Regions from separate parts of the Candidatus Njordibacter sp. Uisw_002 genome, predicted to be linked through region 1. Evidence: predicted binding sites of a transcription regulator. Region 1 holds the regulator's gene; the other holds the start of a gene.
What was found. Region 1 encodes sigma-54, which starts transcription at its own class of promoters, with help from an activator protein. Its sites were predicted from a motif close to ANTGGCATNNANNTTGCTNT; they were not measured.

Region 1 (3,922 bases):
TGAGGATTCAAGTAAATGTGCTGTATGAGCAGGTTTTAGGGTGTGGTTAAGCATGTGGCGCGCTTGAATAAAAGCACCACTGTCCAGGGCGTCGTTAAGTTCTTGAAGGCGGGTTTCCATGAAGTTACAGCCTTATTCGCCTTCGTCAAAGAAATTGTTGACTAGGTGTAGTATGTCGTCAACGGCCTGTTGTGCATCATCTCCACTGACTTTAAGGTCTAAAATTGTGCCTTTTGAAGCGGCTAGCAACATCACTGACATGATACTTTTTGCGTCGACCATTTTGCCTTCAGTGCCAATTTCTATACTACAACCATAGCGCCCAGTAACACCGACAAGTTTAGCCGCAGCACGAGCGTGCAAACCAAGTTTGTTGATGATGGTGATTTTTTGGTTGATCATACACAAAACCTTACGAGAATAGCTCTACAAAATAGTGTTACAGCAATTTAAAAGCATGTCTCAAGCTTTTCAAGATTAGCCCTATAGCATACCCTTTTTGAGGCATTTATGCGATAGCAATTTTGTACATAGCATCTGCGTCAGGTGCCTGTCTGATGCTCTCTCGAAATTCAGCTTGGCCAAAGCATCCTGCTAAGGTGGCTAAAATTTGTAGGTGCTCGTCGGTGGCTTCAAGAGGCACTAAAAGCACAAACAATAAATCTACCGGCTGCTGGTCTATGGCATCAAAATCTACGGCGTTAGTTAACCTGACTAACGCACCAGTGACATGGGTGCAACTGGCTAAGCGGCAATGAGGTATTGCGATGCCATCACCAAATCCGGTGCTACCCAATTTTTCGCGGGTGATTAGCGCATTAAATAGTTCTTTGCTATCAAAATCGCTCATTTGGTCGCTTAGCCACTGGCTTATCGACTCTAGGGTGCGTTTTTTGCTAGCGCACGCTAAATCAGAGAGCGTGCGTTTTGGAGTGAGAATGTCACTGATATTCATATGGTTTTATTAAACCTGTTTATGGTGTGGGCTCAATTGAGGCGTTTACGTTCATTGGAAGGAGGGATGTTCATACTTTCTCTATATTTGGCGATAGTTCTTCGGGCTACATTAATGCCTTGAGATTCCAGCATATCAGTTAGTTTTGAGTCGCTTAAGGGTTTACGTGTTGATTCAAGCGCGATGAACTTTTTAATAATTGCCCTTATGGCCGTAGATGAACACTCTCCGCCACTTGCGGTAGCTACGTGACTAGAAAAGAAATATTTTAACTCAAAAATACCTCTAGGTGTGTGCATATATTTTTGGGTAGTTACACGAGAAATAGTAGATTCGTGCATTTCCACGTGCTCTGCTACTTCTGCTAGCACTAAAGGTTTCATTTCTTCTTCGCCATGCTCTAAAAATTTTTGTTGTATTTCACAAATACGAGCAGACACCTTAAGCAACGTCTCATTTCGGCTTTCAAGGCTTTTTATAAACCAGCGAGCTTCTTGTAAGTGATTTTTTATATAACTTTTGTCACTAGCGTTGCCGCTGCCTCCAAAATTAGCATATTGTTGATTGATTCTTATCTTTGGTGCGCAATTGGGGTTTAATGAAACTTTCCACACCTTGTCAATTTTTTGTACCATGACGTCTGGAATTACATAGTCTGCCTGACTTGAGGCAATGCTAACGCCTGGTTCTGGTTGAAGTTGAGTGATTAATTCAACAATATGAACTAATTCGGTTTCTTTATAGCCTGAACGGCGTCTTAAGGTGCTGTAGTCGTGGCTACCCAGCAGATCTAGGTATTTGTCTACGATGGCAATCGCACCTTCTCGCCAAGGGGTATCAGTTGGCGAATATTTTAACTGAATAAGCAGGCATTCTCTTAGGTCTTGCGCAGCAACACCTATAGGGTCAAATTGTTGAATCAGAGTTAATACTGCTTGAGTCTCATACTCTTCAATAACATCTTGCTCTTGCTGAATTAAGTTGCCATTAATGCCTTGTGTAATCTCGCTTAGAGTTTGACTTAGGTAACCTCGTTCATCTACAGCATCAATAATACTAGCTCCGATAAACTGATCGATATCACTTAAGCGGCTAACATTTAGTTGCCACTCAAGGTGTTCTTGTAGGCTTGGCTCGTGGCTATTGTGGGCGTCAAAGTCAAACTCGTCCGCATGACCAGTAGCGGGTGTAGTGGAACTTTGGTATATATCATCCCATGAGCTGTCAGTGGCAAGCTCGACTGGGATTTCCTCATGCCAGTCACTGTCAGCTAGCTGCTCATCTGTAAGTTGGTCATTGGATTTATCGTCTGGCGTGATGACGTCATCTAAATTTGAGGCGTCAGTTTCTGCCTGCTCAAACTCTTCTTCTAATTCTAGTAGGGGATTAGAGTCTAAGGCTTGTTGGATTTCTTGTTGGAGGTCTAAAGTTGAAAGTTGCAGTAAACGAATTGCTTGTTGCAACTGTGGTGTCATTGACAGTTGTTGATTCACTTTGAGTTGCAAAGAAGCTTTCATAGTTATACTAATTCATTGCTACTAAAAAGTTGTTTGATAGACCTTTGGCTTTGCTCTTGTTAAAGCTATAGGTTGAAATCGTCACCTAAGTATACCTCTCTTACTTGTTTATTCGCTAATATATCACTACTGGTTCCGTGGGCTAAAATGTAGCCTTCACTGACGATGTAAGCTAAGTCACAAATATCTAATGTCTCTCTTACGTTATGGTCAGTGATCAACACGCCAATGCCCTTATCTTTCAACTGCTTAATAATGTGTTTGATGTCTTTTACTGATATGGGGTCTACTCCCGCAAAGGGCTCATCTAGCAAAATAAATTGGGGTTCACTCGCTAAAGCACGAGCAATCTCAACCCTACGTCGTTCACCGCCTGATAAACTTAGACCAAGACTATCTCGAATATGAGTAATGTTAAACTCTGACAAAAGGACTTCTAGCTTTTCAAGACGTTGTGTTTTTGTAAGGTTTTTTTGGGTTTGCAATATGGCTAAGATATTTTGTGCTACGCTAAGCTTGCGAAATACTGAGGCTTCCTGGGGTAAATAGCCGATACCTTTGCGGGCCCTTCCATGCATAGGCTCATTAGAAATATTTTCTTGATTAATAAATATTTGCCCACGATCCGCTTGCACCAAACCCACTATCATATAAAAACAAGTGGTTTTCCCAGCACCGTTTGGCCCAAGTAGCCCCACCACTTGACCCGCTTCAATACGAATGTTGACGTCTTTTACAATAGCGCGCTTATTGTATGATTTAGCAAGGTTTTTTGCTTCTAATGTAGCTATCTTGTTAAGCATGTGTGGGTGTTGATCTTCTTTTTAAGTGGATATTAGTTAGCGTTAGGTAAAAATATCATATTAACTCGTTTACCTTTACCACCGGAGGCTTTTACACTGTCCTTGGGCATATCAAACAGGATTTGATGCCCGCTAAATTGGTTGCCTTGTTGAATGAGTTTGGCGCGACCTAATAGAGTTAAGAACTCAGTGTTAACTTGAAAATCAATGCTCTCACCCCACGCTTCCATCACTTCACTTTGACCTGTTGCGTTAGGTTCTGATTGCTGACTCATATAGGCCAAGCCGTCATGGTGGCCATCTGTGGCTAACATCGTATCTATGCCATCATCGTTAAAGGTAACTTTAACCGTAGAGGCTTCAATTTTTATTGAGCCTTGGGTAATAATGACATTGCCAGAGTATATTGAAAAACCCTCACCTTCATTAAGTTCAGCTTGATCAGCTGCAATTTCCAACGGTTGTTGGCGGTCGCTATCAAGGGCCCAAGATAATGGACTTGAAAAGCATAGGGTGCAGGTAAGAAAAAATATTGAAAGTTTTGGACAGTTGTTCATAGTTGGTGTCTTAAAAGCAGGCAGGGGGAGCGATAACATAATTAATTCCTTGGTACATATTGGGAGCCCTTGACCTGATGCAAGAACAAT
Region 2 (3,922 bases), 770 kb from region 1:
ATCAGCACCTTGGCGAGCGTTTAAGCCAAGATTTTATTGGCTGGGAATTAGCCGTATTTACGGGTAACTCTGAATTAGGCAAAGCTGTGGGTTTGCGCTCCCACAAGCAATATTCGTTTTATAATGGAGCGATCAAGAGTCAATTGTTAATGTACACTCTTGAAACCTCCAACCGTTTTGCAGACCGTCGCCAAGCCAGTGGAGAAATCCCACTACAAGCGCTAAGTGAAGGAGCACAAATGTTTGCTAACCGCTTGGTGAAAAACCGCAAGCAGTTTAGTAAATGGGTTAAGCAAGAAAAAATTGAATGTTACCGGTTATATGATGCCGATATGCCAGAGTATGCTGTAGCGATTGACGTGTATGGTGATTGGTTGCATGTACAAGAATACGCAGCTCCCAAGACTGTTGACGCTGAAAAGGCTCAACGTCGCCTAGAAGAGGTGATGTTAGCGCTGCCTCAAGCGCTGCAGGTTCCAGAAGAACGTATCGTGTTGAAACAGCGTCGTCAGCAAACGGGTAAGGATCAGTACCAAACTCATGACGAAAAAGGTGAATACATTCAGGTTCAAGAAGGTGGCTGTAAGCTGCTAGTTAACCTTAATGATTATTTAGACACAGGCTTGTTTCTAGATCACAGGCCTGTGCGTCAAAAAATTCAACACTTAGCTCATAACAAGCGTTTTTTAAACTTATTTTGTTATACCGGCACAGCTACTATGCATGCGGTGCAGGGTGGGGCGCACAAGTCTTTGAGTGTAGATATGTCGGCTACCTACCTGTCATGGGGTAAAAAGAACCTTGCCTTGAATGGTTTTAGTGACCAGGTCCATCGCTTTGAGCAACACGATTGTATGGAGTTTATTAAGAGTCATAAAGGTGAGTATGACCTTATTTTCCTTGATCCTCCTACATTTTCAAACTCTAAGAAAATGGTAGGTGTGTTAGATGTGCAGCGTGATCATGCGTGGATGATTCACAAAGTGATGGATTTACTCACAGAAGATGGTTTGTTGATATTCTCTACCAACTATCGACGTTTTGAATTAGACGAAAAAGTGCTACAGCATAATCATGTAGTAGACATCAGTGATGAAACCTTAGATAAAGACTTTGCTCGTAATAAGAAAATCCATCGCTGTTGGGAAATTCGTAAATATAAGCCAGAAGTAGAAAATACGTCAGAATTCTATGACGCAGATTATGCTACATCCACTCCTGCATCTATTGCAGCAGTGAAAGCTGAAGCTAGGTTGGCTTATGAAGCTGAAGATAGATTGGCGTTTCAGGCTGAAATGAAACTCACTATTGCAGCTGAAGCTAAAGCTAGAGAAGAGGCTGAGTCTAACTCTTCAGCCAATGAATCTAACGACCTACAAAAGGCCTCTAGCGCTCCAGAAAAGGCCACTAGTGCCCCACAGCAGGCCGATATCACTCCACCCAAGGTTAAAGGGAAGTTTAACCCTTGGGTTAAGTAAGACTCATTTTTTAGTCTTGTGACGTAGCGCCGATTTTATGAATACTAAGGTCGGCGCCGTTAAACTCTTCTTCGTCAGTCAGTCTAAGGCCAATAAATGCCTTCACGCCACCGTAAACAATAAAGCCACCAACTAAGGCAATAGATAAGCCTAAAAGTGTGCCTATCAGTTGGGATATAAGGCTTACACCGCCTAAACCTCCAAACATTTCTAAGCCAAAAATACCTGCAGCAATACCGCCCCATGCGCCGCATAAGCCATGAAGTGGCCACACTCCAAGAACATCATCAATTTTCCAGCGGTTTTGGGTGAGCATAAAGGCATAAACGAAAAGTCCGCCGGCAATAAGGCCTACAGCTAACGCGCCAATAGGGTGCATTAAATCTGACCCTGCACATATTGCTACTAAGCCCGCTAATGGACCATTGTGAACAAAACCTGGATCATTTTTACCAATGACTAGTGCTGCAATGGTGCCACCTGCCATGGCCATGAGAGTGTTTACTGCTACCAGACCACTAATACCATCTAAAGTTTGAGCGGACATAACATTAAAGCCAAACCAGCCTATGGTTAAAATCCACGAACCTAAAGCTAAAAACGGGATACTTGATGGTGCAAAGGCGACAAGCTTGCCTTTACGGTAGCGTCCTTTGCGTGTGCCCAGCAGCAACACAGCTGCAAGTGCTAGCCATCCACCTACGCCATGCACTACTACAGAGCCTGCAAAGTCATGAAAACTTGCACCGAAGGTTGCTTCAAGCCATGCTTGAAAACCGTAATTACCATTCCAAGCAATGCCTTCAAATAAGGGGTATACGATGCCAACAGTTAAGGCAGCTGCAATAAGTAGCGGCCAAAAGCGCGCTCGTTCAGCAATGCCGCCTGAGATGATCGCGGGAATGGCTGCGGCAAAGGTCATTAAGAAGAAAAACTTGACTAACTGATAGCCGTTATTCGCGCCGAGTTCTTGTGCGCTAATAAAAAAGTGTTGATCGTAGGCGATCCAGTAACCAACAAAAAAATAGGTCACACAAGAAAATCCAAAATCAGTCATTATCTTAACTAAGGCGTTGACTTGGTTTTTATGGCGAACTGTACCTACCTCCAAAAAAGCGAAACCTGCATGCATAGCGAGCACCATGATGGCCCCCATAAGAATGAAGAGGGTGTTTGAGCTTTGCACTAAGGCTGCTACTGCACTTGTTGTGGCTTCCACTGGAACTCCTTAACTATAACCGCGCACCATTATGTTGCGCAGGATTTGTATTTTGGCATCGGTATTTTCGCCCTGTATTGGGGCGAGGCAATGCTACCTATGGGTGATAATGGTGCATTTTGCAACCATGCTTGCTAAATCACGCTTAAATGAGCGCTTTCTACTGTACAAAGCAAAGACCGTGCCAGAGGTTTAATGCAGGCAATAAAAAACCACCCTAAGGTGGTTTTGAAAGGCTCAAATGAAGATTACTTCTTTAAGTAAGAGCGTTTAGTTTCGCCGGTATATAATTGGCGAGGACGACCAATTCGATAAGGGCTATTAAGCATTTCATGCCAGTGTGATATCCATCCTACGGTACGAGCTACCGCAAAAATCACCGTAAACATTGATGATGGAATACCAATCGCTTTAAGGATAATACCTGAATAAAAGTCTACATTGGGGTATAGCTTGCGTTGAATAAAGTATTCATCTTCCAGCGCAATTTGCTCTAGGCGTTTAGCAATTTGCAACAAAGGGTCATTGTCTATGCCAAGCAGTGTGAGTACTTCATCACAGGTTTCACGCATGACCGTGGCGCGGGGATCAAAGTTTTTATATACCCGGTGGCCAAAGCCCATAAGGCGGAAAGGATCGTCTTTGTCTTTTGCTTTAGCAACAAAAGCATCTATGTTTGACACGTCACCAATTTCTTCAAGCATGTTAAGCACAGCTTCATTGGCACCGCCATGAGCAGGGCCCCATAAAGCGGCTATGCCAGAAGCAATACATGCAAATGGGTTGGCGCCAGAGGAACCAGCTAAACGGACCGTAGATGTAGAGGCATTTTGCTCATGGTCAGCATGCAGCATGAATATTTTATCCATGGCGCGGGCCAGCACTGGGTCGACATTACTGTCTTTAGTAGGCTTGCTAAACATCATGTGCAAGAAGTTTTCAGCGTACGTAAGCTCTTCACGTGGAAACACGAAAGGTTGGCCGATAGAATATTTGTAACACATGGCTGCCAAAGTTGGCATTTTGGCAATTAAGCGATGAATCGCTTTTTCTCTATGCTCGGCATTGTCGTTATCAAGTTGATCGTGGTAGAAAGCAGACAAGGCACCCACAACACCACACATAATCGCCATTGGGTGAGCGTCGCGACGAAAGCCTCTGAAAAATTGTATAAGTTGCTCATGCACCATTGTGTTGGTGGTGATTTCTTTTTCAAACACTTCCA

Region 2: a site for sigma-54 is predicted at 2,867-2,886, ahead of ABXT42_RS06820 (ammonium transporter). Genes of this name have one in related genera too.

What each region holds. Positions count from the first base shown of each region.
Region 1 covers NZ_CP159832.1:655,521-659,442, forward strand. Annotated here, with positions in the region: gene mgtE (magnesium transporter) at 1-120, opposite strand, end outside; gene ABXT42_RS03170 (HPr family phosphocarrier protein) at 133-402, opposite strand; gene ptsN (PTS IIA-like nitrogen regulatory protein PtsN) at 509-955, opposite strand; gene ABXT42_RS03180 (RNA polymerase factor sigma-54) at 988-2,472, opposite strand; gene lptB (LPS export ABC transporter ATP-binding protein) at 2,538-3,263, opposite strand; gene lptA (lipopolysaccharide transport periplasmic protein LptA) at 3,308-3,871, opposite strand; gene lptC (LPS export ABC transporter periplasmic protein LptC) at 3,874-3,922, opposite strand, start outside.
Region 2 covers NZ_CP159832.1:1,424,825-1,428,746, reverse strand. Annotated here, with positions in the region: gene rlmKL (bifunctional 23S rRNA (guanine(2069)-N(7))-methyltransferase RlmK/23S rRNA (guanine(2445)-N(2))-methyltransferase RlmL) at 1-1,478, shown strand, start outside; gene ABXT42_RS06820 (ammonium transporter) at 1,489-2,697, opposite strand; gene gltA (citrate synthase) at 2,946-3,922, opposite strand, start outside.